3 regions of the Paenibacillus sp. FSL M7-0896 genome follow, and region 3 is predicted to be linked to each of the others. Evidence: riboswitches for the same ligand, from Rfam matches in the RefSeq annotation. Region 3 holds a riboswitch; each other region holds the start of a gene.
The links. A riboswitch is a leader RNA that binds a small molecule or an ion and turns the genes downstream of it on or off. The one in region 3 is predicted to bind cyclic di-AMP.
Positions count from the first base shown of each region.

Region 1 (5,701 bases), 530 kb from region 3:
TAACCACCAGACGCTGGCGGCCTTGCAGCAGTAAGCCCATCAATGCATTGCTCACCCTCAGCGCACCCAGCGTGTTCACGTTATAAATCTCCGCCATAGCTTCATCATCCATATCCACGAGCACTGTTGCATCATCAGACTTGTGGATAATCCCTGCGTTATTGATAATCATATCAAGGTGCCCTGTACTTCCGGCAATACTCCGCGCGGCCTCCTTTACGCTCCCTGCACTGCCGATATCGAGAGGAACCAGCTTCAGGCTATCCGGGTATTGCGCTTTCAAAGCTTCAAGTAGCGCAGGGTCCGGCAAATACTGTCCGGCAAACACCATGTACTTACTCTCCAAAAGAGATCGAACGAGGAATAATCCCAGTCCACGGTCAGCACCGGTAACACAGGCAACCCTTTTCATGAGCTCCCCCCTCCTATCTGCATAATTATGCTACGAGCCTAGGTCCATCCCTCTCACATTAGCATGGCTGCAGGCCGTTAACAACATCCTGCAAGGGAGGGCAGGCTAAGCAGAACTTTACTTTTGCTTTAATTTTGAACTATGCTACAATCATGATTAATAGTTGTTAACAACACAATTGTTGACAACAGGTTTCATTAACTCTTACCCAGGAAGGTGATCCTACGATGTCAATTCAACAAATCCACACTAAGGAAGAATTACAGCAATATATCGGGCAGCCTGGCAAAAAACTGCTCTTCAAGCACAGCACCACCTGCCCGATCAGCGCCAAGGCCAACGAGGAATTCCAGGCCTATACACAGCATTCAGATACTCCTGCAGCCGTGGTCCATGTGATCGAAGACCGTCCTGTCTCCAATCAGATTGCTGAGGATTTCGGGATCAAGCATGAATCCCCGCAGATTTTCCTGCTGGAGGACAGCGAAGTCCGCTGGAACACCTCACACTGGAAGATTACCCAAAAAGCGATAAAGGAAGCAGTGGAACAATGAGCGCGAACGTAATTGTCTATTCAACCTCCGGCTGTGGCGAGTGTAATCAGGTCAAGCAGCTGCTGGAGAGCAAGGGCATTCCCTTCGAGGTCCGGGATGTGATGACCAGCTCCGTCTATCAGGAGGAAGTGGAGAAGCTGGGCTTCATGGGCATTCCAGTCACCGTATCCGGGGACCGGGCGGTCAAGGGCTTCAATCTCCCTGAGCTTCAGGAGCTTATGGATGCTGCTGTTCTGTAATATACACAAAGGTGCTGTCCTCTCAACAGGAGCAGCGCCTTTTTTTTGCGATTCATCGATGGAATAATTGTATATTTATATATATCTGGACAAGGAGGATTGATCCTTTGAAGTGGCTACAGGATGAGCATGCCGCCAAATGGCGTGAAGAAGGACAGCGTTATGCGAGCGACGTTAATCAATTCGTACATAAAGGACTGACTGAAGGCTGGGACAAAGCGGGAAAAGAACCCGCAGAGGATACACGCGGGGGCCTCGCCGCCAAAATCTATAAGATGATTCGAGAAGCTAATGAGCACGGTGAGATTACTGAGCTGCGGGAGCAACTACCGGCGGCAACGTGGCCGCTCTCCGGGCACTTCCAGAAGGAGATGCAAGCAATTCGCGGTATTCATTTCATCAGTGATGATGCTCTGGTGTTCAGCACCGGCTCACCTTGGGAGAAGAATGTAGTTGTAGCAGTACATAAGGATGTTATTTCCGTATTCGACGAGTTTAGCCTGGTTGGGACATCTCCTGACAATCAGTTCTATGCACTCGCCGGAATTCAAGGCATTACCATTATGCAATCCATGAACAGCACTCTACAAGGAAAAGTTGTAGCAGATCTCTCATGGCGTGAGCTGAATGGCACGATTCAAGCGCTGGACCCGGAGTTTACTGTTTTGAACATAGACAGCCTGGATCAGGAGTTACCCTTGGAGCAAGTCATTCCTTTTAACGGGGGCCAAGCATTATTGCTTGTTACGAGCCAGGGGATTTTCCTGGTCCAGCAATCGCAGGAGAAGGAGAAGCTATGGGAGGTGAAGCTGCTGCATCCTGATCTCGAAGAATATAAAGCAGATGAGCTGGAGCATATTGACATTGACATGCCGCATGGTGCCGTCTCTCCGGATGGAAGATGGATTGCCTATGGCAGCCAGGGCAGTGATCATCTTTTATATGACACAACTTCAAGGCAGGTTCACTTATTCAATCCGGAATCCAGTTACCCGCACTATACTATATTTACGAAGGACCAGCACAGCGTGTGGTACAATGCCTGCCACTTCTATAATGGCGTTACCCTTACTGTGTCCCTTGAAGATGCGGAAGCAGGAAAGCTCTCGTACGATCAGGAATATCCGGTCGTTAACGAGGAAGCCCGGGTATATGCGGCGGCGGCACTGAAGGACGGTGTTGTCATTGGCGATGCCTATGGATACTTGAGGCTCATTGATGCAGAGGGGCGGGAGCTGTGGCGTTATTATGCCGGAAGCACCATTTCTGGATTAGCTGTCAATCCGGATGAGACCATACTGGCCGTGGGGACTTATGGAGGGATGCTGCATTTCCTGGACCTTCATGCCACTGAACGCAGCGACTATGAGATTACAACAGGAACCGTTCGTGAGATGAAGCGGATTATTGCCTGGAAGAATCAGAATGAGCCGCTTTGGTGGTGAGCTGATACATGGAGAACCCTTCTTCCCCACCGTCGTCTGCCAAAAATAAAAAACAGCGCTTGAGCGAGATAAATGGCAGATAATCTGCTACATATAGGTGTTTTGGCTTCCATTTGCTTAGCCATTCAGCCATTTGCTGAAAATAAGGCGAATAGCACTCTTTTCCATTTTTACAAACCCCCTCTGAAGAGAGTATGATTCGTGTTGAAAGCAAATGAATGCATTCATGAAAATGAGCATATGCATGCACGCTGAATTTCCGTCATGTGGAAAACGGGGGAACCATCCGGCCGTCAGGCCGACTTGGGGTGAATCCGAAGGAGAATGCCACGCGCAGGTCTCCGGCAGGTAGGGCGACTCTCACCGTCCGAATCCGACAGCTAACCTCGTAAGCGCCAAGAGAGAGCCCTGATCCGCCACGCTTTTGTGCCAGGCGTCTTAAGCCTGTTACCCACAACCGCAGGCAGAGGTCCTCCTCTGCCTGCGGTTTTTTGCGCGCTGGAATGAACTGCACAGTATAGATTCAGGAAGGAACGTGACCACATGCCTGACCCCTTATCGCCCAAACTAACCGCCGCTGCCGGATTCAACCACTACACCCAGCAATATAGCGGTCCCGTCTATGCGCTTAGCTGCCTGCTGCTGGAGCAAGGCGTCCGCGCCGAACAAGCTGCAACCGCCACCTTCGTGGCACTCCATCCACTATGGCTGAAGGGCCGCCTCTCAGGGGACGCCGCTGCTGCGGCTGCCTACAGAGAGTGCATCCGCCAGTGTGCCATGCTCGCCCACGACCGCAGCCGCTGCGCTTCTGCGCCGCTGAGCTGGGACGATCACGTTGCCAGTGCCTTATGGTACGGCATCCAGCTCCCCCTGTCCGACATCAGCCAGATTCTGGAGTGCAGCGTCCCCGAGCTCAAGGCCCGGCTCAGAGGAATACGCGAACAGATGGCAGCCGCCCATTCAGCCTTGCCTGCTGTGCACCGCCCTTCGGCAGGTTGAGACTGGGAATAATGCGGGATACGCGGGATATAGGAATGAGTGCGGCGGAATGAGTTGGATGTGGCGGAATTAGGGTACGGATGCGACAAAAGGAGATGGATAGCGGGCCATGCGGACTACAGATCCTCTATTTCGGCAAATGGGACCATTCCGAAGGCCATGCGGACTGAGAGGCGCTTAATTAACCCATTCCGCCTCATTTTGCGCTCCATACAGCCCTTTAAGGTCCTCTCAGTCCGTAACGGGGAGAAAATCGGTCTTTTTCACAAAATAAGGGCCGCTGAGTCCGCCTACAAAACAACATCCCCCCACAAAGCGGGGCTCTAACAAATAAAGCCGCAGCATCCGCCGCGACTTCGTCCTTGACTCTCAGCGCCAGCACCCGTACAGTACTTGGCCCATCTTACATAGCTCAATCATCCCATGCACTCATCCTGTCTCCACCAACCGTTCAGTACATAGAACTCAGCCCTTGCCCTTACCACCCTTGCCGCCCTTGGCGAACCGCCAAAAAGCCATACAGCAGCCGAGCAGGCCGGCTCCCAGCAGAAGGGTCTGTAACGCCCCCAGCCAAGTCGATTGATCCGACGGGATCAGGCTGCTGATAATAATCAGCAGGATCGAGGCCGCGACCAGCACGGGGGTTTGTCTACTTTTCTTCACAACACTTCACCACTCCTAAAGACTAATACTACTAAGGTACACCATCTCCGGCGTTTTCACCAGTTCACCACGGCTCCGGGCACACCCGGGCGGAAGAACGTATGGCGTCCTTGGCTAGTAATTCTTCACTCCATAGTAGTCAAAATCAGCGAAGGAGTCATGCTGGTGGGCATCAACGGAACCGATGAAATTGAACAAGCCTGTAAATCCGCCAATCTCCCCTGGCTCCCCGTTCACGCCTTCATCCGACAGATAGAGTACATCAATGTTTTCTACAAAAGCTTGCCAATCCCCGTTATCCCCGAAACGGTAAAGGATACTCGCGATGCCTGAATGATAGATAATCTTGAGCTCCGCTGTGTCTTCAGGGACTGGAATATAATGGTGGACCAGCTCAATGCGTTGCCCCAGCTTGGCCTGAAGTACGTATAGAACGGTGCCCTCTGATTCGGAGTGGGTCAAGTGAACGTACAGCCAATTATTCGAATCATAGTATAGCCCCAGACCGGCCGTTTCCGAGTAGTGATCGGGATGAAATTCCACCTTGGTTTGAACTTCATAATGAAGGGAAGTTGCGCGTGTGGCCATAATCGCCGGATGGATCTGCGAGAACAAAGAATTCTCTCCATGAATGCGTAAGTAACCCGGACGTTCAACCGTATTCACCCATGCCGCTTGCTGGTCCCGGTACGGAGTCAGAAAATGAAGATCATATTTCTCCTGATTAAAATCATCAAATACGTCATGAGAGATTCCATCGGCCTCTAATTCAACACCTGTCATCCCCTCAACTTCCATTTTCGCCACATTCGATCCTTCCTTCATTTCCAGCCAGCCATCCTCTGTCCAATGCATTTTTTGAATAGAGGTTTCACGGCCTAATGGATTTAAGAGCGTTCCTTCCACAGGCCGTGACATGAGATGAGCAATATACCATTCGCCTGTTTGAGTTTGCACTAATGAGCCGTGACCTGCTTTTTGCATAATTGAACTTGGATTATACATCTCAAAATGCCCGGCATCCGGATTACCAAGTGAAAATAGATGGCGTGGCGAGGAGGTGATGATCGGCTCCCCCGACGGATGCGGTTCATAGGGACCAAAAATATTCTCCGAACGTCCCAGCTCAACACCATGAGCATAACCCGTTCCGCCCGCAGCTAATAAAAGATAGTATTTATCTTTATACTTATAAATTTGCGGTGCTTCAGCACAGCCGCGGCTGGTGAAGCCTTGCGTGACCCGGTGCCACTTCCCAACCATTTTCCCCTCATTCAAATCAAATTCAGCGATCACAATATGTCCAGGCGCCTGATACCCTTCACGGGTCTCCCATTCAAGAATGGACACATAGTGCTTGCCATCTTCATCGTGGAAGAGCGCCGGATC
Region 1 is NZ_CP150250.1:260,586-266,286, reverse strand. Features, by position in the region: gene MKY12_RS01155 (SDR family NAD(P)-dependent oxidoreductase) at 1-412, opposite strand, end outside; gene ytxJ (bacillithiol system redox-active protein YtxJ) at 640-966, shown strand; gene MKY12_RS01145 (glutaredoxin family protein) at 963-1,205, shown strand; gene MKY12_RS01140 (WD40 repeat domain-containing protein) at 1,313-2,650, shown strand; cyclic di-AMP (ydaO/yuaA leader) riboswitch at 2,890-3,059, shown strand; gene MKY12_RS01135 (hypothetical protein) at 3,194-3,649, shown strand; gene MKY12_RS01130 (hypothetical protein) at 4,115-4,312, opposite strand; gene MKY12_RS01125 (family 43 glycosylhydrolase) at 4,427-5,701, opposite strand, start outside.
Region 1: another riboswitch for cyclic di-AMP. It lies ahead of MKY12_RS01135 (hypothetical protein); the one in region 3 lies ahead of MKY12_RS32495 (C40 family peptidase).

Region 2 (5,701 bases), 3.7 Mb from region 3:
CTGCTGCTTGTCCTGACCCTGACCGGCGCGTTCACAGGCATCCATTACGCTGCCATGGCGGGCGCTTCATTCTCTCCAGGAGAACCGTCCAGTGCAGCCGCGCACGTGCTCTATTTGCAGGATTCGATACTGGGAATGATCCTCTGCGGCTCCTTCCTGTTCATTGTGTCGATCGTCCTTGCTCTGTTGTACAGGGACCGGCAGCGGGTACTCCAGTCAGCCGCCTTCAATGAGCAGCGGTATACTGCGCTGTTCGAGCATAACCCTGATATGGTAATCTGCATTGATCCTGCCCGTAAGAAGATAATCAGTGCTAATCCTGCTCTGCGGGACATTACCGGATATAGCAGCGAAGAACTGGGGAATTATAAGGCGATACTATACAGCGAACGGGATGAAGCTGCCGTACGGGATGCCATAACGCGCGCTTCACGGGGGCAGTCCTCCAAGCTGGAGCTGAAGGTACGGAGCAAAGGCGGGGAGCAGCTGATCTGTAGTGTCACCGTCTTTCCTTTGCTGCATCATACGGAGCAGTGGGTCTATATTGTGGCCGAGGATGTGACTGCCCTGATGAAGTATCAGTATGAGCTGCTGGAGGCCAGGGATACCGCGGAGAGTGCGGTGACGATGAAAAGCGAGTTCCTCGCCACCATGAGCCATGAAATCCGCACGCCGCTGAACGGCATTATCGGCGTCAACCAGCTGCTGTCCGAGGAGATCAGCAATCCTGAGCATCTGGAGCTCCTGCGGCTTCAGAGTACAAGCAGCCATGCTCTGCTGCATGTGATGAGCGATATTCTCGACATCTCCCGGCTGGAGGCGGATGCCCTCTCGCTGAACAAGGATTCTTTCGGGCTGAAGGCGCTGCTCCAGGGCTGTATGGACCTGTTCATGGTGAGCACACAAGACAAGCCGTTATCTCTGGAGCTTCTGATCGAGGAGGGGCTTCCTGACAAGTTCACCGGGGATGCTGCGCGTATCCGCCAGATTCTCATCAACCTGATCGGCAATGCGGTGAAATTCACGCCATCCGGCACGGTAACGGTTAAGGTGGAGTCCTATGGCGTCAGGGAGACCGCTCAGGCGCTGCAATTCATGGTGCGCGACACCGGCATTGGCATCTCACCGGATAAGCTGCAGCTGCTCTTCCAGTCCTTCTCGCAGGTGGACGGGTCGCATACCCGTAAGTACCCCGGCACGGGTCTGGGCCTTGCGATCTGCAAGAAGCTTGTAGACCTGATGCAAGGAGAGATCTGGGCAGAACCGGCAGAAGGGGGCGGCACACAATTCTTCTTCAGAATTAAGCTGCAGTCGCAGGAGCATTCCCCGGAGGTATTTTTCGGCAAGGATACAGGGGAGGGGGAGTCAGCGGAGGAGAATGAAGCCGTATAAGACAGCGATTGCCAACAAGAGAGTTAACATTATATAATTTGAAAGTAACTATTCTTTTATCACGATAGTCCTGAGGACGGAAAGGAACTCTCTTTGAGCAAAACAAAAAAGAACAATGTCACGGCTCCCCAGATGAGCAAGCAGGAGAAGCGCAGGGCAGAGCAGGAGCAGCAGAAGCAGAAAACGAGAATTCTGATCGTGAGTACGGTGGCCATCGTCATTATTATTTTTGTAGGCTTATTTATGCTGGCATCGAAGGACTCTTCGCCTGCCGGTACAGACAGTAAGCCGGTTGCCTTCAATTACAGCGAAATGATGCGGCTTGGCAAGGAGGATGCTCCGGTCAAAATTGTGGAATTCGGCGATTTCAAATGTCCGGCTTGCGCCCAGTTCACCGGTGTGATCAAGCCGCAGATCGTTCAGGGCTATGTCGATCAGAATAAAGCAGCCTTCTATTTCGTGAATCTGGCCTTCCTCGGTACGGATTCCAGAACGGCCTCCCTGGCAGCGCTATCGGTCTATCATCAGAACCAGGAAGCGTTCTGGAAGTATTTCGATGCGATCTATGCCAATCAGGGGAATGAAGAGAAGGAATGGGCTACACCTGACTTCCTGGTGAGTCTCGCCAAGCAGCTGGAGCTGCCGGTGGATTACGACCTGCTGCGCAAGGACATTGACGAGCGTACCTACGTAAGCGAGCTGGAGCGGGATATTCAGCTTGGCACCGATACGGGCGTAACGAATACGCCATCCTTGTACGTGAACGGCATCAAGGTGAAGGAGCCTTTCAATATGGAGGCGATTGACGCCCAGATTCAGGCAGCAACAGTAGCAGCGGGAGCAGGGGCCGCCCAATGACCGCCTTCTCTGCCTTCTGCCGGCGTAACTGTCTCTACTTGGCCTGGTTCGTCTGTATGGTTGCTGTAGCAGGAAGCCTGTATCTCAGTGAGGTACTGAATTACGAGCCCTGTAAGCTATGCTGGTTCCAGCGGATCTTCATGTATCCGCAGCTGTTCCTGCTGGGGATCGCCACCTACCGGGCGGACAAGCGGATCATTCCTTATGTGCTTCCCCTTAGTCTGATCGGCGGCAGCATCTCCATATATCATTATGCGGAGCAGAAAATTCCGGCGCTCAGCAAGGTGCTTCCCTGTACCATCGGCGTACCGTGCAACAAGGATTATCTGAACTGGTTCGGATTTATAACGATCCCTCTGCTTGCACTTATAGCCTTTGCCTTAATCTCCATTCTGCTCTGGACAGGACGCAAAGAGGAGCCTGCGGAGTAAGAAGCTGACGGGCAGAAGGAAGAGAAGAGAATACCCTTAATTTTAGCGAAAAATAATATGCAAAAACCCTGTAAAATCACGTGGTAAAGGGATAATGAAAGAGAATGAAAGATCAAGACATACCGGATGATGAATTTGGTTGTTTTGAGTGCTTTTCATTCTTTTTTCATTTGTTTCCACGCTTTACGGAAGACGTGTTGTAGCTTAATATTAGTCCTTGTGAGAAGTTGAATATGCGCTGAATTTTCCGGAAGGAAAAACGGGGGAACCACACTTTGGCCAAGGCCAAAAGGGGTGAATCGGGGCAGGCTACTTGACCTGTAACCGTAGGGCTACCACAGTCCGAATCCGCCAGCTAACCTCGTAAGCCACTAGTGGGATAATGACCATGCACACTAAGGCATGCGGATCATTTCCGTATGCTTATTTTGGTGCCTGCATTTATGAAATCCACTTATGAAAACAGCGCAGGGAAACCCGTTTCAACTTAACCAAGAGAGGAACTGTTACTACAATGGTAAGCAAGGTAAAACGACTATTGATCGGGCGTCCGATGAAGTCGAACGAACTCGATCATGAAAAGTTATCCAAGGTGAAAGCACTGGCTGTCCTGTCTTCTGATGCGCTCTCGTCTGTAGCCTACGGAACAGAACAAATTCTGATTGTACTGGTGGCCGCCGGGTTCACCGCTATCTGGTACTCTTTGCCAATTGCATTAGCCGTACTGGGCTTGCTGGCCATTCTGATTCTATCCTACCGGCAGACGATATTTGCTTATCCGCAGGGCGGTGGTGCTTATATTGTAGCCAAAACCAACCTCGGGGTTCATACCGGCTTACTGGCCGGCGGCTCTCTTCTGGTGGATTACATTCTGACGGTGGCGGTAAGTGCCTCGGCGGGGACGGATGCAATCACTTCAGCTTTTCCAAGTCTGCATAATCATAGTGTTCTGATAGCGGTATCTGTTATCGTGCTCTTAACGATTGTTAACCTGCGGGGAGTGACCGAATCGGCCTCCTTCATCGCTATCCCGGTCTATCTGTTCGTTGTTTCCATCTTCGTGCTCATCATCTCGGGGGTCTTCAAATATATGACCGGCGGCGCCCATGCCCATGTTCCTGAGATTGGCTCGGCGGTATCGAACGTGAGTATGTTCCTGCTGCTGAAGGCCTTCAGCTCCGGCTGTTCGGCTCTGACCGGGGTAGAAGCGGTCTCCAATGCCATTCCTAACTTCAAAGCGCCCGCGGAGAAAAATGCAGCCAAAACGCTGATGCTCATGGGCCTCATTCTCGGGGTAATGTTCACAGGTATTACGCTGCTCGCTTACTGGTACGGTATCATGCCTGATGAGAAGGCCACCGTGGTCTCACAGATTACCGAATCTACCTTCGGCCGCGGCGGACTGTACTTCTTCATTCAGGGGATTACGGCGGTTATCCTGTTCCTGGCAGCCAATACGGCGTACTCGGCCTTCCCGCTGCTGGCGTTCATGTTCGCCAAAGATAAATATCTGCCCCATGCCTTCATGGTGCGCGGCGACCGGCTGGGCTTCTCCAACGGTATTATTTTCCTCGGTGTCATGTCGGCTGTGCTGGTGGCGGCGTTTCACGGGAATACGGAAGGACTCATTCCATTATATGCAGTAGGGGTATTCATTCCGTTCACGCTGTCGCAGCTGGGCATGATGGTCCAATGGTACAGAACGAAGCCGAAAGGCTGGCAGAGCAAGTTCGCCGTCAATACAGTGGGGATGCTCACTACATTAACGATCACCCTGATTTTCATAATCACTAAATTCTCCAGCGTGTGGATGGCCTTCATCTTCCTGCCGGCTGTTATCATCGTGTTCCACCGGATTCACCGCCATTATATGAATATTGCCGATCAGCTGCGGATCTGCCCGGCTACCGATAAGCCTTGTATCAAAGGAAGCACCGTAGTCGTTCCGGTCGCCGGTGTGACTCGTGCTGTACTGCATTCGATCAGCTATGCGAAGTCATTGACAGATAATGTAGTCGCTGTATATGTAGGCTTCGATGAAGAAGAGATTCACAAGATGGAGCAGAAGTGGGAGGAGTGGAACCCCGGCGTACGCCTGATCGTCCTGCGCTCCCGCTACCGCAGCATTATCCGCCCGCTGGTGAAGTTCATCGATACAGTAGAGTGGAAGACCTCTTCAACGGATCATATTACCGTCCTGATTCCGCAATTCGTGACCAAGCACTGGTGGCAGGCGGTGCTGCATAATCAGACCAGCTTGTTCATCCGCTCTTATCTGATGAATCAGAAGGACATTGTAATCGCGACTGTACCTTTCCATCTGCATAAATAATATAGAAGATTATTGGAAGACGGCTGTTTCTGCTTAATGCGGAGGCGGCCGTTTTTACGTTATTATAAGTTATTGGTTGACATAGAGAATGAGAATCAATATCATCAGTATAGACAAGATGAAGGTAACAGAGCTTTTGCCAATCATGAGGGTAACATACAGGAGGGGTATTCAATGTTTTCGTTCAACCTGCAAGGATCAAGAAGCGGGAAGCTGGCGGTGGCCGGACTTATGACTACAACACTGCTGCTGTCCGCTTGCGGAAATAATAATAGCAACGCAGGCAGTAACGGTGGAGCAGGCACCGCACCTGCGGCAACTGCAGAAGCGACTGCGGAGGCCACTGCGGTACCTGCAGCAACTGCTGCACCCGCTGTGGAGAAGACCGTAACGGATGCAATGGGACATAAGGTGACCGTTCCCGCTAATCCGCAGCGTGTAATTGCTTCTTATCTGGAGGATTATCTGGTAGCACTCGGTGTGACTCCGGTTGCCCAGTGGTCTACGAAGAACGGTACTCAGGCTTACCTTGCTGCTGAGCTTAAGGACGTTCCGCCGATCAGCTATGACCTGCCGCTTGAAGCCGTTACCAGCTTCACGCCGGATTTCCACATCGTCCAGTCGGAGGGCTCGGTTCAGAACGGTCTTTATGACCAGCTGAATAAGATTGCACCAACCTATGTACTCG
Region 2 is NZ_CP150250.1:3,743,907-3,749,607, reverse strand. Features, by position in the region: gene MKY12_RS15840 (ATP-binding protein) at 1-1,392, shown strand, start outside; gene MKY12_RS15835 (thioredoxin domain-containing protein) at 1,486-2,250, shown strand; gene MKY12_RS15830 (disulfide oxidoreductase) at 2,247-2,681, shown strand; cyclic di-AMP (ydaO/yuaA leader) riboswitch at 2,908-3,067, shown strand; gene MKY12_RS15825 (APC family permease) at 3,196-5,013, shown strand; gene MKY12_RS15820 (ABC transporter substrate-binding protein) at 5,188-5,701, shown strand, end outside.
Region 2: another riboswitch for cyclic di-AMP. It lies ahead of MKY12_RS15825 (APC family permease); the one in region 3 lies ahead of MKY12_RS32495 (C40 family peptidase).

Region 3 (5,701 bases):
GGCCAGCCTGTCTTTGAAGGGAGGCATCTGTCCGCGGCCCTTGGTGACTATGCTGAAGATCTGAGCTGCGTCATGCGAAGCGCCTTCCTGCTGCAGGCTGGGTCCCGCCCCGCCCTGAAGCTGGTCTCCGTGGCAGGAGATACAATTGGCCTTCACTGTGGCTTCTGCGCCCGCAGCGTCCAGCACAACCTCCGGCATGGTCGGCTTGTTCTGCTCCGCCACCTCGGATTTACCGGGTAGGGTAAACATTAAGATTACTGCAAAGGCACAGGCGGCAAAAAACAAACCGCTCATGATCCATTTCTGCATCTGCATCCGTCCCTCCATGTAAGCTGCTGTCTCCATTATAGCGGATGGTGAAGCGTTATCATAGTATGTGTGTCAAAAAAATGAACACAAATGATCCATTTTTTGCAAAACTCTCTTGTCTCCGGTGCTATTCCTCATAGACCATGCAATAAAAAGGCTTATTACCGGTCGGAGTGCGGCGTTCATAGGTATCCGTTATGGTGAACCCGCATTTCTGGTAGGCGCGGATGGCGCGCTGGTTCCAGGTCAGCACCTCCAGGTCGATCTCACATTCCGGGTAACGCGACCGTGCTGCCTGCACAATAGCCTTCATGAACAGATGTCCCATTCCATGGCCGCACAGCTCGGGCCGCATTCCGACACCAAGCCGGACTACCCCCTCCATCGGAAAGAGCTGGGCGAAGCCGCACAGATCCCCCTCTCCATTCACAACCGATACATATTGCTCACTTCGCAGCTGCGGGTCTCCGAACTCCACGCCCAGCGCCTGCATCTGCTCCCAGGACACCCAGCCGTAAATATTATACGGCGGCTTGTAGCTCCACTCACAGATCTCAGCGGCATGCTGCGGCTCCATAGGCACCACGTAAAAGGTTAGCGGGGAGCTAATCATTGGGGGAGGCCTCCTTCCAAGGGACATAGATTCATTTCTTCTATTAATTATATACAAAAACAGCCAGTTTCGACGCAATTTCCTTACGGAAATGCAGAAACTTGACAAACGGCAAAATATATTTTCCGAAAGCGCAGAATCAGTGTTTTACAAATATAGAGAGGGGTAAGTAATTTTATAGACAAAAAAAGCCCTTCCCCAAGATTTCGGCAAAAATCTCGGAAAAGAGCGTTAGGTTACAAAGGATTATTGTACATCATCGTTGTCTTGGGAATCCGAAGCTACAGTCTTGTAGGCATCTGTACTCATGATTCGCTTGGCGCCAACGTAGCGGCTGACGTAATAGCTGTCACTCAGCGAACTGATGGTTACACCACGTGAGGAAGAGGCATGGGCGAATTCGCCGTCACCAACATAAATACCAACATGGGATATGCCCTTACCGCTTGTATTGAAGAATACAAGATCGCCCGGTCTCATCTCGTCACGGGACACGGCAGAGCCCATCTGATACTGGGAGCCGGATTGATGGGGCAGGTTAATGCCGATCTTATCAAAAACATACATTGTAAATCCGGAGCAATCAAACCCGTTAGTTGATGTACCGCCGGACACGTATTTGGTTCCGATGGCTTTGTCGATCACTTTATCCATTTTGGAATCCGCGAAAGCGCTTCCTGCTCCGATGGTGAAGATAATGGACAAGCTTAGTACTGCGGCTGCTAGCTTCTTCTTCAAAAGTAAATACCCCTTCCAATGCCTACGAGGTTAGCTTAAGGGTTCGGTTGAAGGTCCCCTATGACCCCTCTTAGAATAGGAGGTCAATTCACCCAAAGTGGTTCCCCCGTTTCCCTAATTCATTAGGGAACTCGGCACGACTGTTGATTAGGATTAGCGGTTCATTCAATACATGACAAAACCTTTGTTAAAATCGATTCAATAATTACAAAAATGTTACTAAAAACTCACTGCGATAATTGTAACAAAGACTAAGGCGCTTGGCAATCACTTATAACATATTAATGCATCTTTTTTGCTGTTTTTTAGAGTTATAGCCCTTTCCAAAGACTCATATCTATGCGCAGGGGTTAATTTATATGATTATTTCTTTGTTTTTGCAAGAAAATGCTGTTTCAAGGCTGCGAATTCAGTGTAAAAGGTAGAATAAGGAAAAGGAAAAACCCGGAAATGATTACGGCAATAATCATCCCGGGCTCGTATAAGTTACATTTAGTTGTTAGAGGCTGAAATATTCGGGGTATGCTTCAAGGGTTCAATCGTAAGCGACAGCTTGGTAGGCTGTTGTGCTCATTACTCGTTTGGCGCCAACGTAGCGGTTGGCCCAGTAGGACTGGCTCATCGAACTGATGGTTACACCACGTGAACTTGAGGACTGTGCGAACTTCCCGTTTCCAACATAAATACCGACATGGGACACTCCGTTACCCAGGGTGTTGAAGAACACGAGATCACCGGAACGCAGATTGCTCTTGGATACACTTGTTCCAACTTTGAACTGTGCTTTGGAGGTACGGGGCAAGGTAAGCCCGACATTCTTGAACACATACTTGGTAAATCCGGAACAGTCGAAGCCGCTGGTGGTTGTGCCCCCGGTTTTATACGACGTTCCAATGGTTTTTGAAATCACAGTATCCATCTTAGAATCTGCGAAGGCACTGCCCGCTCCGAGTGTGAATACCATCACAAGACCCAGCGCTGCTGCGGTGCATTTTTTCTTGAAATTCTGACTAATCAAAAGATGTACTCCTTCCAGGGCCTGCGAGGTTAGCTTAAGGATTCGGTAGAAGGTTCCCCTATGACCCCTCTAAAGCGAGATCAATTCACCCAAAATATGGTTCCCCCACTTCCCGGTGCAGGGAATTCGGCGTTTTATGCACCAGAACAGTGACTTATCGGTATTGCTTAAATTGCAAGAGTTACGGAATATTTTGCTTGAAAGATTACAACTTTGTTACTACTGGTACAGCCATCATTGTATCAGAGGATTTCCCCTTTTGCAAATGCTTTTGTCCTCCGTTCAAGCAAAAAAGAGTCCTGCTCCCTGATAAGGGGCTGTGACTCTCTTTAGTATGCCGCTTCAGCAGCTTATTATTGTGGAAATGATTTACTGGACCAAAGGTGGTACTGGGCAGCGATTCCCCACATATCGAACAGCGTGGAGGGCAGCGGAGCTGCCTGGCGGAGCATAAGGGCCGGCAATCCGGGATAGAACAGAGCAGAGGCGCTGCAGAGCAGAATTACGGCCAGGCTTCCCGCCCCCAGAACGATGGATATACCGATCGAAGGCAGCAGCATCTTCAGGCAGATCAGCAGTGAGGAGAACATGCCGGTACCGGCGGTATAGCCGAATTGCATATAGAGCAGAAGCTTGCGGACAAGGAAGAGATAGAGCAGCCAGCCCAGCACATAAGGCACCAGCTTCAGCAGAAGCTGGACATCGAGAACACCGCTGAGCAGATGACGGTACATACGCGGAAGCAGCCAAGAGAGCGGCAGGAGGGTTAGCGCCCATTCGATGAGGCTGAACACCAGCACCGGCAGCCCATATTTTCTCATTCCGGGAAAAAAGAACAGTCCCCGCGCTCCGTCGCGCTCCTGGTGAAGCTCGTGCAGCAGCCCTGCACGGATAAAGGGAGTCACCAGCAGCCTTAGCACTGTCAGCGCAAGCAGCAGCCACAGCCAGTGCTGGACGGCGGGGTCGGTGCGCAGCGCGGTCTGCCCCTCGATATAATACAGCAGCCTGCCTATTCCGCTGCCGCCGGCATTCGCATCCGGGTAGCGGAGCAGGACGGGGACAACCGCGCTTTTAATGAATTTGTACAGGAAATATCCCCAGAACAGCCGGTAGATAAATAGCAGAATCAATATATAGAATTGCTCTTTCATGCTGATCCAACCGCGGGCAATTGAACTTTTCACCATTCCTTCACCTCACCAGACAAGAGTTCCGAGCAGGGTTTCAAGCAGAGTTGATGCACTAAGCGTCCAGCGGGAGAGTGTACGCGGCTCAAGCTCCGCCATTCTGAAATTATTAAGATGCCTGCTCTCCAGCAGAATGGAATGCCCCGGATCGATCTCTGCGGAGACCAGCGGCGCTTTATACGCTAACTCAAAGGAAGTAGCCTTACCCTCGCCATTCCAGTATTGCTGCACCGTGTACCCGTCTGCGAAGGTGAATTTCACGGGAACATCGGGGTACAGGCTGCCCTTGTTGCTTACATCAACCACAGCGCTATAGCGGCTCCCCCCGCCGTCACTGTTGTCCCGTCTGACGGTGAGCCTGATATCGTCGACTGCGAAGTCGGGTGCCCCCCCGCTATAGACATACCGCTCAAAATACGTCTGCCAGGATTGCTTGGTCACTTTCTCCACAACCTTCTGGAAGTCGGCGGTGGACGGATGCTGGAAGCGGTATTTGCGGGCATAGGCGGCGAGGATGGCATCCATATTCTTGGTCCCGGCGATGCGTTCGATATCCTTCAGCACCAGCTTGCCCCGGATGTATACATTGCGAGTGTAGGCGTCATCACCGGTGTATTTCCAGGTCTCCAGCTTAAGCGGCTGTGAAGAGGAGACCAGGCTGGACTGCAGAGGGAGGCTTGAGACCACACCGTATTCCTGTTCCATCAGCCGGTCTTCGGCATAAGAGGTGAAGCTCTCATCCAGCCAGGCTTCTTCGAATTCATTGCTGGCCACCAGGCCGTAGAAATATTGGTGCCCGATCTCGTGGATGATCGTGCGTTCCAGGGAGGTGCCCGGTGAAGTGTCCGTGGCGCCGAAGGCGGTAATCAGGGTCGGATACTCCATTCCTCCGGCCCCGTTGCCGGACTCCGGCGGGACAACAATCGATAAGGTGGAGTAGGGATAAGGGCCGTACCACTTGCTGAATGCCATCAGTGCAGCCTCAGCCGCCTGGAAGTAACGCTCCTGGAGATGCTTATGCAGCGGGTCCAGATAGAGCTTAATCTTCACCCCGGGCACCTGCGGCGCGGAGAAGGCCTTCTCGGAAACCACGAAATCAGGCGATGCCGCCCAGGCGAAGTCGTGGACGTCATCTGCATAGAACTGATAGATCTTGCGCCCCTTCACCACCTTGGCGTCTCTCACCGGAAACCCGGTTGCGGCGACCTTATACTCGGGCGGGACAGAAATCGATACATTGTAAATTCCAAAATCACTGTAGAACTCGGAGTTGCCGTGGTATTGATGCAGGTTCCAGCCTTCTTCCTTGAGTCCTCTTCTGCCGGCAGGCTCATAGACGCTAAGCTTCGGAAACCACTGGCCGGCCATCACGAAGTCGTCAGCGGTTCCCATCCGGGCGAAAATTTTCGGCAGCTTGACCTCGAATTTAAGCCTTACCGTAACGCTCTCGCCGCCGTTCACCGGCTGTGGCAGATGGACCTTGAGCAGTGTTCTGTCATTGACATTGCCGTCGTCCGGCTGCACATATTGGGTGCGCTGCATCAGCGAAATGCCCTCGGAGGTCCGCAAATCTGTCAGGGTAATGCTCCCGTAACCCCCAGCAGGCATGGTGTCACCGCGAAGCGTGCCCCCGGACTCCTTCATGAAGGTGGTGCCGGCGGATGAGAATGCATTGGGATACAGATGAAAGTAGAGCTCCTGGACCGGCTTTGCGCCCGGATGGGTCCAGGTCAGCGTCTCGGAGGCGACCAGGGTCTCCTTATCAGGCAGGAGCTCCACATCCATGTGATATTCAACCACGCGCTGGCTTAAAGCCTCTGTCTCCGATGTGTAGAT
Region 3 is NZ_CP150250.1:7,459,508-7,465,208, forward strand. Features, by position in the region: gene MKY12_RS32480 (cytochrome c) at 1-309, opposite strand, end outside; gene MKY12_RS32485 (GNAT family N-acetyltransferase) at 437-922, opposite strand; gene MKY12_RS32490 (C40 family peptidase) at 1,169-1,660, opposite strand; cyclic di-AMP (ydaO/yuaA leader) riboswitch at 1,665-1,807, opposite strand; gene MKY12_RS32495 (C40 family peptidase) at 2,196-2,624, opposite strand; cyclic di-AMP (ydaO/yuaA leader) riboswitch at 2,682-2,820, opposite strand; gene MKY12_RS32500 (hypothetical protein) at 3,032-3,865, opposite strand; gene MKY12_RS32505 (M1 family aminopeptidase) at 3,875-5,701, opposite strand, start outside.